Regions from separate parts of the Massilia suwonensis genome, predicted to be linked through region 1. Evidence: predicted binding sites of a transcription regulator. Region 1 holds the regulator's gene; the other holds the start of a gene.

Region 1 (3,203 bases):
GACGGTGTCGTAGGGTGGAGTCCCGACTCCACGCGTTTGCGGTGTTTGCATGGAGGTGCAGTCACTGACCACAGTTTACGCGTGGAGTCAGGACTCCGGTGAACCCGTTGTTGAGGCCATTGGCCTCAACAACCCCTACGTGAAACTTTATTTCACTTGATCGTTAGAAATGAAATTTTATTTCACTGAGCCGAAGCCAGGATGGTGACCGCCACCCGCCGATTGCGCGCCCTGCCCGCTTCATCCGTATTCGCCGCCACCGGCTGGTTCGCCGCATGCCCGACGGCCGTCAGGCGCGTTTCAGCTACGCCGCTGTCGATGAACAGCCGCACCACGCTGCTGGCGCGCACGCTCGACAACTCCCAGTTGGAAGCAAACGCAGGATTCGCAATCGGCACATTATCGGTATGCCCTTCGACCTGGATCGCATGCGCATCGTTCTTCAGCAGCGATGCCACTGTGCCCAAGGTCGCGCGTGCTTCCGTGCCGAGCGCCGCCTGCCCTTCCTCGAACAGCACTTTCGCATTGATCTCGACCGTCACCCCGCGCCCGGTCTGGGTCACGCGCACCTGGCCATTCTTGACCAGCGGCGCCAGCGAGGCGTTCAGCTCGCGCGCCAGCGTGTTCAGGCGTTCGCGTTCGCGCCGCATTGCTTCGGCGCGCTTGCGTGCGATCAGGTTCGTGAGGGGAAGCTGTTCGATGGTGGAGCTGGCCTGCGGCACCTCGGGACGGCCGCCGAAAGCGTCGCCCAGCGCATCCGACAGAACTTTATATTTGCCGGTGTTGACCACCGAAATCGCGTACATGACGACGAAAAAGGCGAACAGCAGCGTGATGAAGTCGGCGTAGGAAATCAGCCAGCGCTCGTGGCTTTCGCGCGTGTGGTCTTCGTCGTCGTAGCGCTTGCGGGCCATCTCAGCGCTTCGCCAGCAGGCTCGCCACGCGCTCCTCGACCACGCGCGTATGGTTGCCGCTGGCCAGGTCGTGGAAGACTTCGAGCAGGATTTCGTATTGCGCGACCTGGTCCGAGACGATCGCCTTCAGCTTGTTCCCGACCGGCAGGAAGAACAGGTTGGCCAGGCCGACGCCGTACACGGTCGAGACAAAGGCCACCGCAATGCCGGAACCCAGGCGCGACGGATCGGACAGGTTTTCCATCACGTGGATCAAGCCGAGCACGGCGCCCAGGATGCCGATCGTCGGCGCATAGCCGGCGGCCGATTCCCAGATGCGCGCGGCCTGGCGTTCGGCGAATTCGAAGGCGGTGATTTCCGTTTCCAGCAGGTTGCGCAGCTTTTCCGGCGTAATGCCGTCGACCACCAGGCGCAAGCCCTTCTGGACGAACAGATCCTTGGTGCCCATGTACTGCTCGAGCGAGAGCAGGCCGTCGCGGCGCGCCGTATGGCTCCACAGCGCGATCTCGCGCGAGAGCGGCTGGCGCCTATTTTTCGGAGGGAAAAAGACCCAGCGCAGCATCTGCATGCCGCGCCGGAAACTGCGCGCCTCCGACTGCAGCAGCACGGCCCCGAAGGTGCCGACCACCACGATCGCAAACGCGGCCGGTTGAATGAGGGACGCGAAACGCCCGCCGTCGAGCGTGTGCCCGACGATCAGCCCGGCGAGGGCAAGGGCCAGCCCGATCAGGCTGGCGAAGTCCACAGCTTTTCCTTGAGCGATGCGCGCAGGCGGGCCACGGCCTGGGTGTGAAGCTGGGAGACGCGCGACTCGGACACGCCGAGCACCGCACCGATTTCCTTGAGGTTCAGTTCTTCTTCGTAATACAGACCCATCAGGATCTTTTCGCGCGGCGGCAAGCCGTCGATGGCGTCGATCACGGCCTGGCGGAAGTCGGTGTCGAGCAGCGCGCGCAGCGGGTCGTCCTCGTCCACGGCATAACGGTCGAGGAAACTGTCGTTGCCGTCGTCGTCGTGAAAATCTTCGTAATAGACCAGCTGGTGGCCGCCGCCTTCGAACAGCATTTCCTGGTATTCGGAGAGCGGGATGTCGAGCGACTTGGCGACCTCGGTTTCGGTCGGCGGGCGGCCGAGCTTTTGCTGCAGCGCCGTCATCGCGGTCTCGACCTTCTTCATGGTCTGGCGCGTGCTGCGCGGCATCCAGTCGTTGCTGCGGAGTTCGTCGACCATGGCGCCGCGGATGCGCAGCACGGCATAGGTCTCGAACTGGGCGCCGTGGTTGTCTTCGTAGCGGTTGATGGCGTCCAGCAGGCCCATCATGCCGGCCTGGATCAGGTCGTCGACTTCGACCGAGGGCGGCAGTTTCGCCTTCATCTGGTGCGCCAGGCGCTTCACGAGCGGGGCGTGCTCGGTGAGCAAATGGTTCTTGTCCGCTTTCCCTTTGACGGTATACATGCTTGTGCTTTTTTCTTAGGAACCAAAACGGGCGCCACCACTCCGACGCGCCATGGCAAAACGTCCTGCCAGCGCGCGGAAGGCCACCGAGGCCCCGGCCAGCGGGAAGGCATCCACCACCGAGCGTCCAAGACGCGCGGCGCGATGCAGGTATTCATCCGCCGGCACCGAGCCCATCGACGTCAGCGTTACTGCGAGGTAACGACTTGCTGCTGCCGACATATTATCGTAAACCACTTTTGCTTCGGCTTCGCTTGCCCCGGTGACGAGAATGCCGAACGGACGGCGGCCGAATTCCTGGGCCAGGCGCTTGATCAGGCCATACGCGTTGGTGATCGAGGTGGCGCTGGTCGAGACCTGCACCACGATTTCCGAGTCCGCCAGCTGCGGCACGGCGAAGCTGCCGTCGCGCGTCAGTTCGCCATCGACGATGACGATGCCGCCCTGCTTCTTGACCAGCACGTCGAAGGCTTTCGCCAGGCGCCGCGCTTCGTCGGCATTGCTTGCCGCCTGGCCATCGCGCGCCAGTAGCGCCACGTTGAAACCCTGGGGCGCGGTCTGCACCACCTGGTTCAGCGCGCATTCCTGGCGCGCCACCTGCAGCAGGCTGACGTGGCGTTCCATCTCCAGGCGACGCGCCACGCCGTAGTCGCGTTGGCAGCCGTCCACGATCAGGACTTCGTTGCCGGCCTGGGCCAGCGAAGCGCCCAGGTTGACCAGCATGGCGCCCTTGTCGTCGCTGGGCGTGCTTGACAAGAAGGTGACGATGCGTGGCTGGGGGCCGGCCAGCATCCGGCGCAGGCCTTCGGCCTGGTCGAAATCGAAACTAGCCAA
Region 2 (3,203 bases), on a different contig from region 1:
GGTGGTCCAGTCCGCTGCGAGTTTGCCGACCGGCTTGCCGGACGCCTTTTCGATCGCCGCCCACAGATCGGCCGTGGTCGTGTTCGAATACTGGTGCTTCGCCATGTAGGCACGGATCCCCTTGCGGAAGGGGTCCTCGCCGACCCAGGCTTCGAGCATGCGCAGGAAGCCCTGCCCTTTTACGTAGGTAATGGAGTCGAAGGCGCCGGCGGCCTGTTCCTCGTTGTCGATGCGGGTCTGGATCGGGTGCGTGGTCTTGCGCGCGTCCAGGTTCAGCACGCCCTCGCGCTCGGCGATGCCGTCCAGGTAGGGCCGCCACTCGGGGTGGAAATGCTCGGTGGCCTTGGCCGCCATCCAGGACGCAAAACCTTCGTTCAGCCACAGGTTGTCCCACCAGGCCATGGTGACGAGGTTGCCGAACCACTGGTGCGCCACCTCGTGGGCGTTGACCTCGAAGGTCATCTTCCTGACGTCTTCCGGGCTCTTCTTCGGGTCGTAGAGCAAGGTCGATTCGTTGTAGACGATGCCGCCCCAGTTTTCCATCGCACCATTGAAACCGCCGGGAATGGCGATCTGGTCGAGCTTGGCGAGCGGGTACGGCACGCCGAAATAATTGTTGTAGTAGCGCAGCAGGTCCTTGGTCGCCTGCAGCGGGAAGGCGGTGGAACCGAGCTTGCCGGCGGTAGTGACGACGCCGATCTCGACGCCGTCCTGGCGCGCCGCGACGCGCTCCATTTCGCCCGCCACCAGCACCACCAGGTAGCTCGGCATCTTCGGCGTCGGCGCAAACGAGAAGCGCTGCAGGCCGTTGCCCAGTTTTTCCTGCTTCTCGACCGGCGTATTCGAATAGGCTTTAAAGGTGCCCGGCACGTCGACCGTCAGCTTGAAGCGGGCGCGGAAGGCGGGCTCGTCCCAGGTCGGCAGCATGCGCCGGGCGTCCGATGGCTCCATTGTGGTGGCCACGAGCTTTTTCTCGGCGCCGTTGGCCTTGTAGCGCACCTGGAACAGGCCGCGTCCTTCGCGGTTGATCTTGCCACGGAAGACCAGGCCGAGGACGTAGCGGCCGGGAGCGAGCGGCGCGCCGAGCTCGAGGGTCAGGGTTTCCTGTTTCTCGTCGAGGATGGGTGCGAGCTTGCGTTCGGCCAGGTTGGCCCCTGCGAGCGTGGCGCTGTCGATGTCCAGGTTGGCGGCGTTCAGGACGATGCGGCTGGTCGGGCGCAGCACCTCGATCTCGACGCGCTGCTCGCCGCGGAAGGTGTCGGCGGCGACATCCGGCACCAGGTGGGCGTCGTAGAGCAGCGGGATGACGTCTTTCGGCAGCTTGCCGGGCGTCTCGGCGAACGAAAACGGGACTTCGGCGCGGGCCGGGGCGGCAAGCGCCAGCGCCAGGGCAGCGCCGGCGGTAGCGGCCACGGCTGCGCGCGATGCGCGTGGGTGTCTCATGATTTCCTCTCTACTTTCTTATTGTGGTGGCGCCGCGCCTGGCGCAGCAACCCAGCACGCACTCTAAGCGAAGCGCCGGGCGCGCAGTCCCGGAATGCGACAGACGGCAAAAAGACGCGCTGGAATGCAGAAAACCGGCGCTGCGGCGTCGAATTCCTGCCCTTGCCAGAGTGGCGAGAAAAATTTTCAATTATTTTTTCAAACAGCCCTAAAGTTCTATCGAGCTCTGCCGTAAAAGGAGGACAAGCGCCAATCCGGCCGTAAAAATTGTCACGGTATTCACATGACCCAGAACGAAGTCCTCTCGATGTACGAAAATATTGCCGGCCTGACGGGCAAGATGGCCGTGGCGGCGCAATCGGGTGACTGGGCGGGGTTCGACAGCCTGCAGGCGCAATGCGCGGCCCAGGCGAACGCCACGGCAAGCGGCGTGCCGGCCCTGGAAGGCGCCAAGCGCCTGCGCAAGATCGACCTGCTGAAGCAGATCATGGCCAACGACCGCGCCGTGCGCGACGTGACCGAACCCTGGATGGGCCAGCTGGACCGCGCAATGCGCGCGCACTGAGCCGCTTCCCTCTTTCGAATAAAAAGCGCCTGCGGGCGCTTTTTTTATTGCTGACGCAAAAGGGACAGGCAAACAAAAAGGCGCCCTGGGGCGCCTCGCTGCTACGGACATGGTCCGTATGAATTCGGAGAGCAACACCAGTTAACCCGGTGTCGCCTCTTTGCCGGTTGCATCCGGCGTCCGCTGCCGCTGTTGGCAGCCTGACTGCTTCCGGAAACAGGGTCTTGCGACGTAGCTCCGGTTCCCGCGCCACACTATCGGTGGTGGCTGCGCCGGACGCTGTTCCGTTTTGTGGTTTTGACAACCAACGAGTTCAGTATAGCGCAAATTTCACGCTTGTGTAGACGAATTGTGCGCGACTCTATTCTGGTTGAGAAATCACGTCGGTGAGCACCGGTTCGGCCGGCGTGTCTGCTTCCGGCGCCGGCCCTTTGGCCCGGCCCGGCATCAGGCGCGCCTTGACGGCTTCCATGAATTTCGGCTTCGGCGCGCCCTCTTCCGCAGACGCTTCCTTGCCTGCCTTCGGCAGCTTGGCCGGCTTGTGCGCGGGCTGGATCTTGCCGACGCCGGCACGCTTGCGCCGGCGCAGCAGGGCCAAGGCGAGGCCCGAGATGGCGAGCACGGCGGCGATGCCAGCGCCGATCGGCAGCCACGGCGTTTCCGGCTCGGGCGGCTCGACCTTCTTCGGCTTGCGGTGGATACGCGGCGCGCCTTTCGGGGCGTCTTTCGGGGTTTCCTTCACGGCGGGCGCAGGTGCCGCCTCGTGCGGCGCGGCGGAGGCGGCCTCGTGGGCAGCAGCAGGCGCGGCGGGTGCAACAGGGAGCACAACCGGCGCGACAGCTTGAACGACGGGCGCGGCAGGCGCCGGCTTGGCTACGCCTTGCAGCGCCTTCACTTTGTCCTCGAGCTTGCCCAGGTCGTGGCGCAAGGCGGCGTTCTTTTCGCCGAGTGCGGCGCAGGCGTTCAGGTGTTCGCTGGCCGGCTGGGGCGCGCAGGCCGGCGCTTCGGCGGGCGCCGCATGCACGGGCGCCGGCTTCTTCGCTGGCGCCTTTTTTACCACCGGCACGGCTTGCGGCGCCGGCTTGCGCACGACAGCCGGTGCGTCCACGTATTCTTCGCCCGCCTGCAGGGCAGCGGCCGGACGTGCCACTGGCGCCGGCACCGGCTTCGGCGGCGGGACAGGCAGCGCTTGCGC

The links. The regulator FliA, encoded in region 1, starts transcription of late flagellar genes. The targets are predictions, from matches to a motif close to CTAAAGTTTNNNNNNNNNNNGCCGNTA.
Region 2: a site for FliA is predicted at 1,652-1,678, ahead of ACFPQ5_RS00150 (flagellar protein FliT). Genes of this name have one in related genera too.

What each region holds. Positions count from the first base shown of each region.
Region 1 is NZ_JBHSMR010000013.1:1,878,369-1,881,571, forward strand. It holds gene motD (flagellar motor protein MotD) at 183-914, opposite strand; gene ACFPQ5_RS16560 (flagellar motor protein) at 916-1,659, opposite strand; gene ACFPQ5_RS16565 (RNA polymerase sigma factor FliA) at 1,641-2,369, opposite strand; gene ACFPQ5_RS16570 (MinD/ParA family ATP-binding protein) at 2,385-3,203, opposite strand; gene flhF (flagellar biosynthesis protein FlhF) at 3,196-3,203, opposite strand, start outside.
Region 2 is NZ_JBHSMR010000001.1:29,840-33,042, forward strand. It holds gene ACFPQ5_RS00145 (M1 family metallopeptidase) at 1-1,443, opposite strand, end outside; gene ACFPQ5_RS00150 (flagellar protein FliT) at 1,727-2,008, shown strand; gene ACFPQ5_RS00155 (FimV/HubP-related protein) at 2,370-3,203, opposite strand, start outside.